2 regions of the Bombilactobacillus sp. ESL1202 genome follow, and region 1 is predicted to be linked to the other one. Evidence: a T-box and tRNA genes for the amino acid it is inferred to sense, from the RefSeq annotation. Region 1 holds a T-box; the other holds one or more tRNA genes.
What was found. A T-box is a leader RNA that pairs with one kind of tRNA and senses whether it is charged. The one in region 1 lies ahead of leuS (leucine--tRNA ligase), so its partner is inferred to be a tRNA-Leu.

Region 1 (8,743 bases):
AATTTCTGTTGGAGTAACATAAACCGATTTAGCAATATTTTTACTATGTTCTTTTTTATCTGCTAATCCTAAATCAATTAATTTAATTGTCGGTGTCAAATTGGCTAATCGATATGCATCAGCAATTGTCTCTACAACAATAAACACCTTATACTTATCAGTTACGCCGCTATTAATTGCTTTAGCAGAATCTTCAATGGATTTAAAAATCAGTTTAGCATTCGCCGGTTTGGCCAACTGCAAGGCCTTCTTGCGAAAAGTATTTTGTGCTACATCATCATTAGCAATCAAAATTGCATTGGCCGATAAATTATTGGTCCAAGCAAAAGCCACTTGACCATGTAATAAACGGTAATCAATTCGAGTCATAACAATCATTTTATTTTTCTCCCTTAAAAATCTTCATCAACCATTTGGTCGGACAAATCAACTAATTGTAAGCCTTTTTGACCGATTTCAATTAATGACTGTAGTTCTTGAGTTACTTCTAATTGCGTTGGCGTGGTAACACTATTAACATAATTAACCAATTCCAAAACGAACGGTAAATTCATTCCAGCAACCAAAAAATAATTATGATGGTCGGCAACTAACTTAATCAATTCGTTGTTAACAGATCCCCCTAAGACATCAGTGACAAAAATAAGTTGTTCATTTTTGATAGATGCAATAGTTTGTTCTAATTGGTCTTTAAAACTAATTTCATCATTCACATAAGCTGTCACATAATGCAATTTTGTTTGCTGTCCCATAATCAAAGACGTTGTTTGATACATACCTTGAGATAAAGTTGAATGACTAGCTAAGACTACCTCCATTATTTTCACCTCCCTTGTCAAACTCCACAATTAAATTTAAGGCTCTTTTAAAGTCTAGGCAATATAAAAAGAGACCATTAACCAAAATAGTCTCTTTTTCAAAACCAATTTAAGAACCAATTATAATTGTACTTTTATAACTAATAAAATTAGGATTGTACCAAGATTGCGTATACTCAACTAATTTTTGTTTTTTGGTAAATCCTTTATACTCAAAAAATAATAAGTATTGCTCTTCAATCAAATTTAATTGCTCTGCCACAAAAGAATCTTTACATAGTGATTGTGCCTTTAATAAAGTCTGAAACACAACTGGTTTTTTATTTCTAAAATCCATGTAATCATACAATGATAATTTGCTAAAATCATAGCGATGAGCATCTTCAAACTCGCGAAACGGAATATATGACTTTTGAACGGCTATGACTTGCTGTCCCACCATCCGCGTTCGAATTAATTCATAAAAATCTTCATACTGATCTTGAAAAATATTTTTCAACGGCTGGCAATGATAGATTGCCTTAAAAGACCAGACATGACTAGCAGTAACCTTTTTATTAATTCTCATAATTTGCGTAAAAGAATTAGGCGAATCATCACCAATTCCCACAAAATTATTAACGGCCATTTCCACTAAATAAGTCCCATCCCCGCGGCGTTTTTCCAAAATATTATCTGCTACTAATGAATTGATGGCATTTTTAATTGTCGTCCGACTATAACCCAATTTTTTAACAAATGTTCGCTCGTCCCAAATTCGCTCATTAAATTGAAAAAAGCCACTAGAAATTAAGTTAAGAATCTTTTCCTTAGCTTCAATATATAAATACTTTTTCAAACTACTTACTCCTTTTGAAATATAACTTGATCAGGCAATAATACTTCTTCTTCAGAGCGAATAATTTTTCCTCGTTTATCCCGAAAAATTGAATTTCGAACTAAAACTTGTACACGTTCTTGTCGTTGTTTTAATAATTGTCGTTCTTGTTGGTTGGCCCAAGTTAACATGATATCTTGATCAACTTGATTTACCTGATATTTAATATCTATCGCCTTTTCCAAATCTTGTTGCTGATGACAATTAATTTCTTTTAAAAACAAACACGGAATTAAAGAATTAATCAAAGCAATTTTATCTTGTCTTTTAGTCAGAATAAAGACTCTTTTTCTTAATTGCTGAACATCTTGAGCAAAAATTGAATTATAAAAACCTGATCCTGTTAATTCTTGTTCAGTAACCAATTGCGGATGAAATTTTTGTTTCTGATATGGTGTTGCATACTTCTTTAAATTAATTATTTCCATAATATCCCCAAATATTTTTAACTAAATTAAGTTCTAAAATCAATAAAAATGCAAGTAATGGCTTCAGCTGTTTGAACCTATAAGCCTAGATTAACACCAAAGACAACTTTTGAAAAATTAGGATTAACAAACAAAAATAGCGAAAGTAGTAAACTACTTTCGCCAATCAATGATTCAATTAAACTATATGAAATTTTCTGCGTAAAACTTCAACTTTAGAACCTAAAATCTTTTCAGCCAGGCGGGTTTTTAAAATTAAATATCCATAAACCACTACACCTAAAGCCACCTCTAAAATTAATAAAATAATAGCCCAGAAGCGACCGTTATTAGCTATAAAATGATAGGCTAAGAAATTAACCACTGCAATAACAATTAACATTACTACAGTTAACATAAAAATGCCAAAGGTTCGATTTAAAGTTGACTGTAACTTAAATTGAAACTTGACACATAAGAAATGTATCATGAGCCAACAAGTAACAGCCATTCCTAATGTTGTAGCCATCAATGGTCCAAAACTACTAAAGATCAAGATGCATGGGTATTGTAATATCATCTTTACAATGAATCCTATCAAAAAATATTTAATAGCAATTTTATTTTGATATAGTCCTTGCAAAATAGCTGATAACACAGTAAACAATCCCAAAAAGACGGCCACCACACAACTACACTGTAATAAATAAATTCCTAATTGATCATATTGGTAAAACAGAATATACAATGGTTTAGCCACGGCATACATTCCCAAGGCTGCCGGGAGCATTACCAAGAAAAACAATTGGAGAATATTGGCAATTTGCTCTTGAATTTCTGAATGTTTTTTCCGAGAATAAGCTGCTGATAATAATGGCACAGCAGTCACAGCCATCGCCGTTGATAAAGAAACCACAATCATAATTAACTTATTGGCATTAAAGGCAAAAAGAGCATACATTGAATTCAAAGCATCTTTACTAAAATGTTGAAATGAAGCCATCATCACATTAAATGTCGATTGATCAAACAATTGAAATAAGATAATGCCTGAATCCAAAATAATAAAAGGAATCGCTTGGCGTACTATTTCGGTAAAAAAGTTTTTATTACTAATATCTATTTGGTCTCTACTCTGTCTTGATAATTGGCGTAAATGTGGTAACTGCTTCAAAAAATATATCACTAAGATACCTAAGCCAAAAACTGCCCCAATACAAGCTGCGAAAGTTGATTGCGTCACAGCACTAACATAACTACCCTTTTGGACTTTCATAATTAAATAAGTGGCTGCCAGCATATAAATCACGCGGGCTACTTGTTCAATCAATTGTGAAATAGCTGAAGGCGCCATTTGGGAATATCCCTGAAAATATCCGCGCATCAAACTCAATAAGGGAATGATTAACAGAGCAATGGCTAAAGCTTTTAAAACTGGGATCGCATTTTGATTACCATCAGCAAACCAAATTGTTAATAATGGTGCGCCAAAATACATCAGTGCAGCACTGATAATCCCCATCCAAGTCATAATTTTTAAACCTTGGCGAAACAACTGATTACCAGCAGAATATTCCTCTAAAGCATTATAATGGGCAATTTGTTTAGAAATTGCCCCCGGAATACCAGCAGTTGAAATAATTAAAAACAGGCTATAAATATTATAGCCCTTAGCAAAAAGTGCATTAGCTAGCGTCGCTGTTACGACTGAACCAAACCACATGTTCCACGGAATAATATAAATAGCACCTAAGATTCGCGAAAAGATACTACCTGCCGTCATCCAAGCGGAACCTTTAATCAAACTGTTTTTGCCATTTGCACTAGCTGTCGCTACTGTATTCTCTTCGACATTTTGCTCCATCAAATGATCCTCTCTAAAATTGATGAATTGTTATTTTACCACAAAATTCACAATTTTTTGAGGTACCACAATGGTTTTAACAATTTTCTTATCAGCAATAAATGATTGAACACGTTCATTAGCTAATGCTAGTCGCTCAAGCTCAGCTTTAGAAGTATTAGCAGGAACTGTAATTTTATTTCGCAATTTACCATTGACCTGTAAAATAACTTCTACTTGATCACTAACTAAATCAGCTTCATTATAAGTTGGCCATTGGGCGTAAGTGATAGATTCATCATGACCCAATTTTTGCCAAATTTCTTCAGCAATATGCGGTACAATTGGAGCCAACATTTTAATTAACCCTTCTGCATATTCTCTTGGAAAATGATCTTGTTTTTGAACTGCATTAACAAAAGTCATCATTTGTGAAATTGCAGTATTAAACTGTAATTTTTCATAGCGATCACTCACTTGTTTAACTGTTTCGCTGTAAACCTTTTTCAGATTAGCATTAGGTTGATCTGTCACAAAATCAGTCCGAAATGTATTATCATCATCTTCATTGACATATAATCGCCAAACCCGTTCTAAGAAACGATAAGAGCCCGCTAACCCTTCTTCACTCCAGGAAATTGAGGCATCTAATGGTCCCATGAACATTTCATATAATCGTAAAGTGTCGGCACCATACTCAGAAACAACATCATCCGGATTAATGACATTACCTTTCGATTTTGACATTTTTTCGTGATTATTACCTAAAATCATTCCTTGATTAAACAATTTTTGGAATGGTTCTGGAGTAGGTACAACACCTAAATCATACAAAAATTTATGCCAAAAGCGAGCATATAATAAGTGTAAAACAGCGTGTTCAGCGCCACCAACATATAAATCAACAGGTAACCAGCGTTTTAATTTTTCATAATCAGCTATTGCTTGGTCATTATGCGGATCAACGTAACGTAAGAAGTACCAAGAACTACCTGCCCATTGCGGCATCGTATTAGTTTCCCGACGTCCTTTGCGCCCATTTTCATCTACCACGTTAACCCAATCAGTCAAATTAGCCAGTGGACTTTCAACTGTTCCTGATGGCTTAATATCGTGTTCTACTGGTAAGCGTAGCGGTAATTGGTCTTCTGGTACTAAGCTCGTAGTCCCATCTTCCCAATGAATAACCGGAATCGGTTCACCCCAATAGCGTTGTCGTGAAAAGACCCAATCCCGTAAACGATAGTTAACTTTTTTTTGACCGACTTGCTTTTCTTGTAACCAAGCTAAAATTTTATCAATCGCTTGCTGTTTATTTAAGCCGTTCAAAAATTCCGAATTAATATGCTCACCATCACCTGTATAAGCTTTTTCAGCAACATTACCACCAGCAATCACCGCTTTAATTGGTAAGTCAAACGTCTTGGCAAATTCAAAATCTCGGTCATCATGAGCAGGAACTGCCATAATCGCTCCGGTGCCGTAACTAGCCAACACATAGTCAGAGATCCAAATGGGTAGTCGATCACCGTTAACTGGATTAATTGCATAAGCGCCAGTAAAGGCCCCTGTTTTATCAGTATTTAAATCGGTTCGATCTAAATCACTCTTTTTAGCAGTTGCTGCCTGATACTTTTGTACTTGGTCTTTTTGCTGTGGAGTAGTAATCTCGTCAACTAATTCATTTTCAGGAGCCATCACTACATAAGTTGCACCAAATAATGTATCCGGACGGGTAGTGAAAACCTTAAAGGTCTGATTATGATCTGAAATTTGGAAAGTAACTTCAGCTCCCACTGAGCGGCCAATCCAATTGCGCTGCATTTCTTTAATACTTTCAGGCCAATCAATCAAGTCTAAATCTTCCAACAAACGATCAGCATAAGCTGTAATTCTCAACATCCATTGTCGCATCGGCTTCCGATAAACCGGAAAGCCGCCACGTTCAGTTTTACCATTAACAATTTCTTCATTGGCAACCACAGTTCCCAAATCTGGACTCCAATTAACTGGAATTTTTGCTTCGTATGCTAAACCTTTTTTATATAATTGTTCAAAGATCCATTGTGTCCATTTATAGTAATTAGGATCGGTCGTATTAATCTCGCGCTCCCAATCGTAGGAAAAACCTAAGGAATTAATCTGGCGTTTAAAAGTATCAATATTTTGTTGCGTAAACTCCTTGGGATTATGACCCGTTTTAATCGCATATTGTTCTGCGGGTAAACCAAAGGCATCCCACCCCATTGGATGTAAAACATTGTAACCTTGCATCCGTTTCATGCGCGCTATAATATCAGTCGCCGTATAGCCTTCGGGATGGCCGACATGTAAGCCCTTGCCCGATGGATAAGGAAACATATCTAAAGCATAGAAATTCTTTTTCTGGGGATCTTCAGTTGTTTTAAAAGTTTGATTTTGAGCCCAATACTTTTGCCACTTTTTTTCAATAACATTATGATTATAACCCATAATTTTCCTCCTATAAAAAAAGTCCTATTGCAAAAACGCAATAGGACGAAGTTTACCCGCGGTACCACCTAAGTTTTATATACTTGTTTACAAGTGTATAACCCTCTAGTAATTAACGATACCCCGTGAAAACTTACTAATTTCAGTTTTCAAAATTCAAAGACGAGTTCATTAAAAAGTCGTTATGGAATTGCACCAATCTTCCACTCTCTAAATAACTGACTTAAAAACTACTATTTCCTTGATAAAAGTTAATCTGACACCGATTATAAATAAAAATCAAATAAAATGCAAGTCTATTCTGTAGGTTTATTCTGCTTAACTGTATCTGCTGGCGTCTTACTAGTTGTACTAGAATCAGCCTGTCCTACATCTTTTGCTGGCGATACGGTAATAGGTTTTTCACGAATTACTGCCGCCGGACTAACTTGTTCATCAGTATTTTTTGATGTTTTAACAAAATCACTAGCTGCTTTTGTGGGCACTTTAACCTTTATAGTTGGAGCAACACTGGGAGCTTGTAACATTTCCTTATTTGAATTAATCAATTGATTCAATGAATTATTAACAATTACCGGTAATTCTGGTGTCACTGGTTCTTGAATTGGTTCATCCGCAGCTGGATTATAAAATTTATTCCGAACTATAACCGGAGCCTGTTGATTTTGATAAGTATTTTTTGTAGAATTATTATTCATTTGATGATTAACATTATTCGTCATTAAACTAACATTGTTAACCACAATATCATTAGCGTTCACATTTGCGGTAATTGGTTGATCAAAACGCGTTAAATCGTATTTTTCAATCAAACTATTTAACTTATCTGCATATGAAGTGTCCGTAGCATAACGACCTGTTAAAAATTTAGTAACATCTCGATAAGAATTTGTATTACTGCGCCAAGTTCCAGCGTACATGCCGTTATCTCGGAGTAAACGCACGTAATCTTCTAAAGATTCTCGATAGGAGGGATATTTTCTAAAATTAGCTTGAATCCCATAAAGACTACCACTACCATCATCTTCTTGCGTTGCCAGATTAACAGCTAAGCCGTGATAACTTCCTTTGACACCAAACAAATTATAATTAGGTGCTTGGGCCAAAGAACTGGTTCCCCAACCGCTTTCCAATAATGCCTGCGCTAACATCACTGAAGCGTATAAATCATTATTATTGGCCAATTTTTGAGCTGATAGTCCCAAATAATTTAAAAAAGTTGTATCACCGTAACCATTAGACGTCACCACATTTTCCAAACTATCAGCATCATTGACATTAATAGTTACTGGATTAATACTATCCGCATGAATAGTTATCTTTAATCCGCCTGCAAGTGTCAAACATCCTACGCTACTGATAACAACTATTTGTAATGCCGTTTTTAAATAATTCTTCATGAATTACTACCCCATTCAGTTAAAACTTAAATAAATTTCAAATCACTAGTTGAATAAGAAACCGTAAAATTGCAATCAAGCTCTACTCTGAAATTAATTTCAGAGAAACTGAATTTTATCTTAAACAACCGATACGTTCTTCTATTAATTATTACTTTCCCGATAAACTATCCGATACAGAGATTATTATATCCATAAAATGAATTAATAGTACCAAATATCCACCATCTTAAAGAAAATTTAAACAATTCTTAGGAGATTTTTAATGAAATCAATCAAAAAGTCCCTCTGTCTAAGCAGTTGCTTGCTGTTTTGCTTTTTAACAATCGCCATTCTTCTTATAACTAACAGTTCTTTATTGAAAATGTTTGATCAAAGCTTTTTCTCAATGGTCAAACCTTTAAGCCATAATGCAAAAACTTTTTTCGCCACCGTTACAATTTTAGGTGCTCCCAAAACGATCTTTATTTTATCATTATTAGTTATCTGGTTTATTAAAACTAACCGCCAAAAAATATTCTTTGGTAGTAATCTTTGTCTCAATTTAATTTTAAATAATATCTTAAAAAATATTTTTCAACGTCCTCGTCCCAGTATCCATCATTTAGTAACGGCCACTGGTTTTAGTTTTCCCAGTGGACATGCGATGGCAACGACTGCTTTTATATTAACTATCAGCCTTATCTATTATCAAACTACGAAAAAAAAGCAATTACCTTTTTATTTAACGATAATTGCTTTCTTAATTATTATTAGTCGACCAATTTTACATGTTCACTATTTTTCCGACGTCATAGCCGGTTTTTTCTTGGCTACTTCGCTGACTTTACTGAACTATTATCTTTTTTTTGAAAATCACTCAATAACAGGTTACTTCGATCACACAAATTAATCACTAAATTTAAAAGTAAGATCACAATGCTTAC
Region 2 (8,743 bases), 160 kb from region 1:
AACGTTCTTGAAGCAGTTTGATGAAAGCCTGATTGGTGGTATTAATAAAAGGTAAATCTAGAATAGTTATTTTTTTTAGCACTGTTGAAAAACTCCTTTTTTGATAACCTTAGTTTACGATAACTGCTAAATTTTAACAATTTATTGTGAGGATTTAATTATGAAAACTTTACATGTCAACGCTGGAAATGAAAATGGTGGTGGGCGAACTATCATTATCAATTTAGTACGTGGTTTAAATGAGCTGGATATTAATTCACAATTATTAGTTTTGGAACGAGGCCCAGTTTCTGATCTAGCAAGTAAGGCTCAAATTCCAACGACAATTATGAATCAAAATGGTCAATTGGATTTACGAATTTTGGGTCGTTTAAAAAAATTTATTAATGATAATCAAATTGATGTTGTGAATACCCATGGACCACGAGCTAACTTTTTAATGAGTTTGATTCATAAGCATATTCATGCTAAATGGGTGATAACTTTGCATAGTGATCCATATGTTGACTTTCCCGATAATCTCAAAGGAAAGTTAATGACTTCCTTAAATATTCGTGCCTTAAAAAAAGCCGATTTGATCATGCCAGTTACCTCTAAATTTGAAGCAATTTTAAAAGAATTGGAGATTAAGCCAACTAAAATTCATTCGGTGTTTAATACCATGTATTTTCAGCCTGAGCCCCCTAAAACAACACGGCAAGAAGTTTTTACATTACTTAATGTGGCACGGTTAGTGCCCGTTAAAAATCAGCAACTATTATTAAAAGTTTTAGCAGATTTGGATTTTGACTATCGCTTACAATTAGTTGGTGAGGGGGTGTCAGAAACACAATTAAAACAATTAGCGCAAAAATTAAAAATTCAAGATAAAGTCGAGTTTGTGGGTTTTACAGAACAAACAGAACAATATTATCAAAATGCTGATTTATTTGTTTTACCTTCAACTTCAGAGGGTTTTCCACTTGTTTTATTAGAAGCAGCCAATAATGCGCTACCCGTGGTGGCTAGTGATGTTGGTTCCGATGCTGAAGCAGTGCAACCAGACGCGGGCTGGATTGTTGCGATGAATGATTTTGACGACTTAAAACAAGCAATTTTACAAGCCTATACTTTTTGGCAAAAGGATGAATTACGGTTGATGGGACAGAACAATTACCAGTATTGTTCCACACATTTTTCTAATGAGCGTTTAGCTCAGACTGTCAGCCAAATTTATCAGAATGTGTTAAAGTAGAATTATTTTAAAAGCGAGGTTAGATTGTTGCGACCATTACAAAAAGAAATTATTGCCTATGAGAAAGTTGCACCGCAAATTGATCCGGAAAAGGAAATTCAGCGAAGTGTGAACTTTTTAAAAACTTTTTTACAAAAAAATCATGTTAAAACTTTAGTTTTAGGAATTTCTGGGGGACAGGATTCCACTTTAACTGGACGTCTAGCTCAATTAGCAGTGTCTCAATTACGTCAAGAACTGGCTGATCAGAGTTATCAATTTATTGCAGTGCGTTTACCATACGGGCAACAAGCTGATGAGTCTGATGCTTTGGCAGCTTTAGAATTTATTCAACCTGATCAAACTTATCGTGTCGATATCAAACCAGCGGTTGATGCAGTGGTTAAAAGTATTGCGACTAATGGTCTGCAAATTAGTGATTTTAATAAGGGTAACATCAAAGCGCGGCAAAGAATGGTTGTTCAATATGCGATTGCAGGAAATACCAATGGCATTGTGGTAGGAACTGATCATGCTGCTGAAAATATCACTGGTTTTTATACTAAATATGGTGATGGTGCCGCCGATGTCACGCCGCTATTTCGCTTGGATAAACGCCAAGGTCGCCAATTATTAAAGTATTTACAAGCACCCCAAGCACTTTATTTAAAGACGCCAACTGCTGATTTAGAAGATGGTCGGCCAGGATTAGCTGATGAGGTGGCATTAGGTGTTACTTATCAAGAAATTGATGACTATTTAGAGGGACATGAGATTGATGAAGCTGCGGCTCAAAAAATTGAATCCTGGTATGTAAAAACGACGCATAAACGGCAATTACCATATACGGTGTTTGATCAATTTTAAGCTTGTTTGACAACAAGTTTTAAGAATGTAAATTAGATTTTAATTAAAGAAGGAAATAATTAATGGTTAATAAAGCACAACAGCGCGCAATTAAGTATGCGCAGACTTTGAATGACGTTTTGCAACGTACACAAGAAATTCAAGGTGAACTAAATCCTAAATTTCAGGAAATCAAAACAGCTTTAAAAAATGATGAATTAACACAGATGCAATCAGCCCACTATTTGGAAATTCAAGGCGCTTTTCAACGGGGAACTGATGAATACGCTCAGTTAACACAAAAATTAGCTGCATTAAGAGCTCCTGCTAGATTAATGGGGATTCATTTAACGTTAGTTAGTGCATATCAAGACTATGTCAAAGCTTGTCAGGCAATGATTGAAAGTATGAAAGATGACCGCACTGTTGATCACGAGCAGTTTAATCAATCGGAGCAGGATCAAGATCAAGCAACCGAAAAAATTGCTAAATGTCTGCAACGTATGAATTAATTTGCAACAAGTCTTGCAAAATTTGTTCAATCATATTATCATGAATAAGTGTTATTTGCGGGCATGGCGGAATTGGCAGACGCGCAAGACTAAGGATCTTGTGGAGAATTATCTCCGTGGAAGTTCGAGTCTTCTTACCCGCATTTTGGGACAGATAATCTGTTCATTTTGAGGTCTGATGGCAAAAATTGTAGTTTGATGGACTATGATTTTTTCATCACTATTTTAAAAGTAACGTGATTTTAAGGCTGACTTGTTTATTGATAATTAATTAAAATAAATTTAATAAATTTATTAAAACTTGATTGATTATCTTGAGTGAGCATGTTAAGATAAAGACGTGTTTTTGAATGGTTATGGTTCGATGGTTCATGTGTAACTAACTTCCATATCGGCCACAAAGAAATGCAAAAAGTGTTTTGAGGAGGATGTTCACATGGAACATGGAACAGTAAAATGGTTTAACGCTGAAAAAGGTTATGGTTTTATTACTCGTGAAGATGGTAGTGATGTATTCGTACATTTCTCCGCTATCAACGGTGAAGGCTATAAGACTCTTGAAGAAGGTCAATCAGTAACTTTCGATATCGAAGAAAGTGATCGTGGACCACAAGCAGTTAACGTTAATAAAGACTAAGATTTTAATTTTAGTTCTGACCAGCCAGTGGGCTGGTTTTTTTTTACATAAAAACTTTTGAGAGATTATGGTAAAATTGTCTTAGAAATAATCGGGGAAAAAATGTGGCAAAAAGACGGCGACGAATTTATCAAAAAAGTAATAATATTAATGGTTTGATGGCAATAATAATTTTAAGCTTGGGCTTTGTAGTGGCAGTCGTGGCGATTAATCATTGGCGCCAAAATGTGGTAGAATCACAACCAAATATTCAAGTTCAAAATCAATTTCAAAAAAAACAGCATTTCATTAATGAGTTGGCACCAGCAGCCATTAAATATGGTCACCAATACCATGTTTTGCCGAGTATCACTTTAGCACAGGCAATTTTAGAGAGTAACTGGGGCAAAAGTGGTTTGGCTGCAGATTATTATAATTTGTTTGGGGTCAAAGATGATAATCCTCATCAGTCGCAAGAATTACAAACCCAGGAGTACCAAAATGGCCAATGGCAGACAGTCACAGCCCGGTTTCGAGTATATCAAAGTTTTGAAGAATCAATTGCTGATCATGATGCCTTAATTGCTAACGGAACAACGTGGAATAAGCAGCAGTATCAACAGGTTTTAACGGCTGATAATTATCTGGAAGCGGCGCATAGTTTGCAAACGGCCGGTTATGCCACGGATCCTGACTATGCTAAAAAATTAATTCAGATTATTCAAACTTATAATTTAAGTCAATATGATAAAAAGTAAAGTAGATAATGGTAGGCTTAAAATAAAAGTTAAGGAGGAAATATTGTGGATGAACTAAAAGCACGGATAAAAAGCGACGGTCGCGTTTTGGGAAAAGATGTTTTGAAAGTTGATAGTTTTTTAAATCATCAAGTAGACCCACTGTTAATGCAAAAAATTGGTCAAGCTTTTTATCAATATTTTAAAGAACAACCGATTACCAAAATTTTGACGGTGGAATCCTCGGGAATTGCTCCAGCGGTGTTAACAGGCTTGGAATTTCAGAAACCAGTAGTTTTTGCCCGCAAGCATCGTTCAATTACAATGAGTCAAGATTTATACGTGGCTGATGTTTATTCCTTTACTAAAAAGGAAACTAATAAAATTAGTATTGCCAAAAACTTTTTAACCGCACAAGATCGGGTCTTGATTGTCGATGACTTTTTGGCTAACGGACAGGCGGTTTCGGGTTTAACGGATATTATTCAACAGGCGGGAGCTCAACTAGAAGGCATTGGCATCGTGATTGAAAAAACCTTTCAAAAGGGACGGCAATTGATTGAACAGCAACAAATTCCGATTTTATCCTTAGCGAGAATTAGTGGATTTCAAGATGGAGAGGTAATTTTTGCAGAAGAATGAGGCAGATTTAAGTATGAAATTTATGAAACCCCAGATCCCAATTGGGATTATTCATGGCGGTATTAGTGATTATAGCTTGGCTCACCAAGCTCATCTCATGGGCTTTAAAGTGGTAGTTTTAACCAATCAACCACAATTATGGCAAAATTTTTCTGGTGAATTACTAGTTGGTGATTATCATAATTTAGACAATTTGAATGATTTGTTTGCGCAAGTTGAGTTGGTAATCTATAACAATGCCAATATTGAATTACCTGATCTGCAACAGTTAAAGCAACCAGAGAAACTAGTCCAGGGAACAGAAATCTTAGATTTAATGCAAGATCGCTATCTAGAACGTTGTTTTTTAAATGAGCATAATCTTAATATCACTCCTTATGTAACGGTGGTTAATAAAGCGGATCTACAAAAAGCCGTTTCTGAGATTGGCTTTCCTTGTATTTTAAAACCAATTCAGCGCGCTGTTTATCCGGGATTTCGAGAAATTTTTTATGATCAAAAGCAAATTGACCAATATCAATTACCGCAAGGTTCATTTATTTTAGAGTCCTTAGTTGATATTCACCAAGAACTTTTTGCGATGGTGACCAAAGATGCAGCTGAACAAATTAGAACGTATCCTTTAATCAAAGTTACGCGTCCCCAAGGTTTAAAAACGGCGTTAATTACAGCCAATAACAACACGACTTTAGTGAAAGAAGTGCAAGATATTGCTCAAACAATTGGGCAACAACTACACTACCAAGGCTTATTTGCAATTAAACTGTGTACGACTAATAGTGGGATGTTATATGTAGAACGTTTATATCCAGGTACCGTTTTTTCGGCTCAAATTTTTGCTGCTGTTACCCAAAGTAATCAAGAAGAATTAATGCTCCGCAGCTTATGCAATTGGCCGTTACCTCAGTTAAAACCCTTGATTAACGGTTGTGAGTTATTAGTGACAGCAGAACATTTAAATATTGCTCTGGATTTGATTCAACAACATCCACAGTGGCAATTACATTTTAATTCGAAAGTTAATGCTAACTTAAACAATGATAATGAGGAAATTGGGGCGCTTACAATTTTTGCCCAAACGGAGCAACAATTAATTAATTACGTCAATGCTACAGGATTGTGGCAAATTTAAGTTTAATTTTAAAAGGTTTAAATAAAAATTGAAGGAGATTACTTATGGTCATAAAACGTTATCAGCGGCCAGAAATGGCTCAAATCTGGAGTGATCAAAACAAATATCAAGCTTGGCTAGATGTGGAAATTGCAGTTGATGCTGCTTGGAACAAATTAGGAAAAATTCCTGATGCTGACTTAGCTGCAATTAAGCAAAAAGCTAAGTTTAATGTTGATGATATTTTGACCATGGAAAAAATCACGAAACATGATGTTGTAGCTTTTACAAGAACTGTTTCACAAAGTTTGGGACCAGAAAAAAAGTGGATTCACTTTGGAGTCACCTCGACTGACGTGGTCGATACGGCTTATGGTTATCTACTTAAGCAGGCGAACGCTATTTTACGCCAAGATTTAACGGCTTTGCTGGCTGTAGTAGCTCGTAAAGCGCGCCAGTATAAAACCACTGTTATGATGGGGCGAACACATGGTGTGCACGCGGAACCGACAACTTTCGGGCTAATTTTAGCTAATTGGTATTCAGAATTGAAACGCGATTTAGACCGTTTTGATCATGCTGCCCAGGGCGTCCAAGCCGGCAAAATTAGTGGGGCTGTCGGCACTTTTGCTAATGTTCCACCAGAAGTTGAACAAATGGTTTGTGCCCAGTTAGGCTTGACGGCTCAAGAAATTTCAACTCAGGTTTTACCACGAGATTTACATGCTGAATATATTATGACTTTAGCTTTGATTGCTTCAGCTTTAGAACGGTTTGCCCTAGAAATTCGCCATCTACAGCGCACCGAAGTACGAGAAGTTGAAGAACATTTTGCAGCTGGTCAAAAGGGATCTTCAGCCATGCCACATAAGCGTAATCCGATTGGTTCTGAGAATATTACTGGTTTATCACGGGTTATCAAAGGGCAGGTTTTTACAGCACTAGAGAATATTGAGCTCTGGCATGAACGGGATATTTCTCACAGTTCAGCCGAGCGCATTATTTTACCCGATGCCACCGAAATTTTGGATTACATGTTACATCGGTTTACTAATATTTTGGACAACCTGACTGTTTTTGAAGATAAAATGTTAGCCGATTTAAATGTTACGCATGGTTTGATTTATTCACAGCGGGTGATGTTAAAATTAATTGATTCCGGTTTAAGTCGAGAACAAGCTTACGATTTGGTTCAGCCCAAAACCGCTCAGGTCTGGGAGCAACAGGTTGACTTTCGCCCCTTGTTGGAAGCTGATGACCAAATTATGCAGCACTTAAGTCAAGCTGATTTAGATGCAGCCTTTGACTATCACTGGCATTTAAAACATATTGACGAAATTTTTGCTCGCGTGGGAATTGAATAATTCTTACAACTTTAATTATTAAAGAGGTTGGGATACCTAAATTAATGGTCGTTGACGTTACGATCATTGACTAGGAGGGGATCCGATCCTCTTTTCTTTTCGCGATGCTGGATTGTCTGTAAGAGTTTGCTATAATTAAAAATGTAATTTATAGAAGAAAAGGAAGAATCTATTTAATGTCAGAAGCAGCTATTTTACAAGGACTAAATGATAAACAGAGACAAGCAACAACAACGACCACTGGTCCTTTATTGGTTTTGGCTGGAGCTGGTAGTGGTAAAACGCGGGTTTTGACGCATCGAATTGCCTATTTAATTGAAGAACAGCATATTTTACCATGGCATATTTTAGCCATTACGTTTACTAATAAAGCTGCTCGTGAAATGCAAGACCGTGTTAAACAGTTGTTAGGTGAACAAGGACAGGAAGTTTGGGTTTCAACTTTTCATTCAATGTGTGTGCGGATTTTGCGACGTGAAGCGGAAGCAATTGGCTACAGTCGAGCTTTTACCATTACAGGCTCTTCGGAACAACTGACTTTAGTTAAGCAAATCTTAAAACAGTTAAATTTGGATCCTAAAAAATATGATCCGCGAGCAATTTTAAGTTTAATCAGTAGTGCTAAAAATGAATTATTGACAGCTAAAGCCTATTCTCAGCAGGCTAATAATCCTTTTGAACAAGTAACCGCTCAAGTTTATGAACGGTACCAAAAACGTTTGCAGGAAAATCAAAGTCTGGATTTTGACGATTTGATCATGCAAACGACAATTTTATTTGAACAAAATAATGATGTTTTACAAAAATATCAAGACAAATTTCAATATATTCACGTTGATGAATATCAGGATACTAATGATGCACAGTATCGGTTAGTCAATTTGTTAGCGGCTAAGTATCAAAATTTGTGTGTAGTTGGTGATGGTGATCAGAGTATCTATGGTTGGCGTGGGGCTAATTTGGATAATATTTTAAACTTTGAGCAAGATTATCCGAAAGCCCAGACGATTTTACTGGAACAAAATTATCGGTCCACCAAAACGATTTTACAGGCGGCCAATGAAGTGATTGCTAATAATAGTAATCGGAAACCGAAAGAATTGTGGACTGATAATCCGCAGGGAGAAAAAATTTCTTATTATCGTGCTGGCTCAGAACAAGATGAGGCTTTATATGTTGTTGATCAAATTAATGAATTGACACATAAAAAAAATTATCAACTAAAACAGATTGCTATTTTATATCGAACGAATGCGCAATCGCGAATTTTAGAAGATCGATTGTTAAAAGCCAATTTACCTTATAAAATTATTGGCGGTCATAAATTTTATGATCGTAAAGAAATTCGGGACGTTTTGGCTTATTTACAGCTAGTTGCTAATCCAAAAGATTCGCTAAGTTTTCAACGAGTAATTAATGAACCTAAACGCGGCATTGGTCAAGGATCCATTGCTAAATTGCAACAAGTAGCCGATCAAGAACAGCTTAGCTTATTGGAAGCAGCTTTTAATGCAGACACAATTACGGGCTTAACCAGTAAAGTTAAAAGTAATCTTCAAGAGTTTGCACAAATGATTAATGATTTGCAAAAAACACAGGCAAATGCTAATATGACGCAATTATTGCAAGCAGTTTTAGAAAAAAGTGGTTATGTCGCCAGCCTAGAACGCCAAGATTCTTTAGCGGCACAAACTCGTTTAGA

Region 2: it has a tRNA-Leu gene. The T-box ahead of leuS (leucine--tRNA ligase) is inferred to sense a tRNA for this amino acid. The anticodon was not compared.

What each region holds. Positions count from the first base shown of each region.
Region 1 covers NZ_CM176590.1:448,164-456,906, forward strand. Annotated here, with positions in the region: gene AC3B7A_RS02135 (PTS sugar transporter subunit IIB) at 1-378, opposite strand, end outside; gene AC3B7A_RS02140 (PTS sugar transporter subunit IIA) at 393-818, opposite strand; gene AC3B7A_RS02145 (GntR family transcriptional regulator) at 928-1,656, opposite strand; gene AC3B7A_RS02150 (hypothetical protein) at 1,662-2,123, opposite strand; gene AC3B7A_RS02155 (putative polysaccharide biosynthesis protein) at 2,302-3,966, opposite strand; gene leuS (leucine--tRNA ligase) at 3,997-6,417, opposite strand; T-box leader at 6,456-6,673, opposite strand; gene AC3B7A_RS02165 (glucosaminidase domain-containing protein) at 6,714-7,817, opposite strand; gene AC3B7A_RS02170 (phosphatase PAP2 family protein) at 8,206-8,709, shown strand; gene AC3B7A_RS02175 (MDR family MFS transporter) at 8,630-8,743, opposite strand, start outside.
Region 2 covers NZ_CM176590.1:609,213-617,955, reverse strand. Annotated here, with positions in the region: gene AC3B7A_RS02890 (WecB/TagA/CpsF family glycosyltransferase) at 1-82, opposite strand, end outside; gene AC3B7A_RS02885 (glycosyltransferase family 4 protein) at 161-1,234, shown strand; gene nadE (NAD(+) synthase) at 1,262-2,080, shown strand; gene AC3B7A_RS02875 (hypothetical protein) at 2,143-2,571, shown strand; tRNA gene AC3B7A_RS02870 (tRNA-Leu) at 2,629-2,714, shown strand; gene AC3B7A_RS02865 (cold-shock protein) at 3,008-3,208, shown strand; gene AC3B7A_RS02860 (glycoside hydrolase family 73 protein) at 3,313-3,945, shown strand; gene AC3B7A_RS02855 (xanthine phosphoribosyltransferase) at 3,991-4,566, shown strand; gene AC3B7A_RS02850 (ATP-grasp domain-containing protein) at 4,580-5,698, shown strand; gene purB (adenylosuccinate lyase) at 5,743-7,041, shown strand; gene pcrA (DNA helicase PcrA) at 7,218-8,743, shown strand, end outside.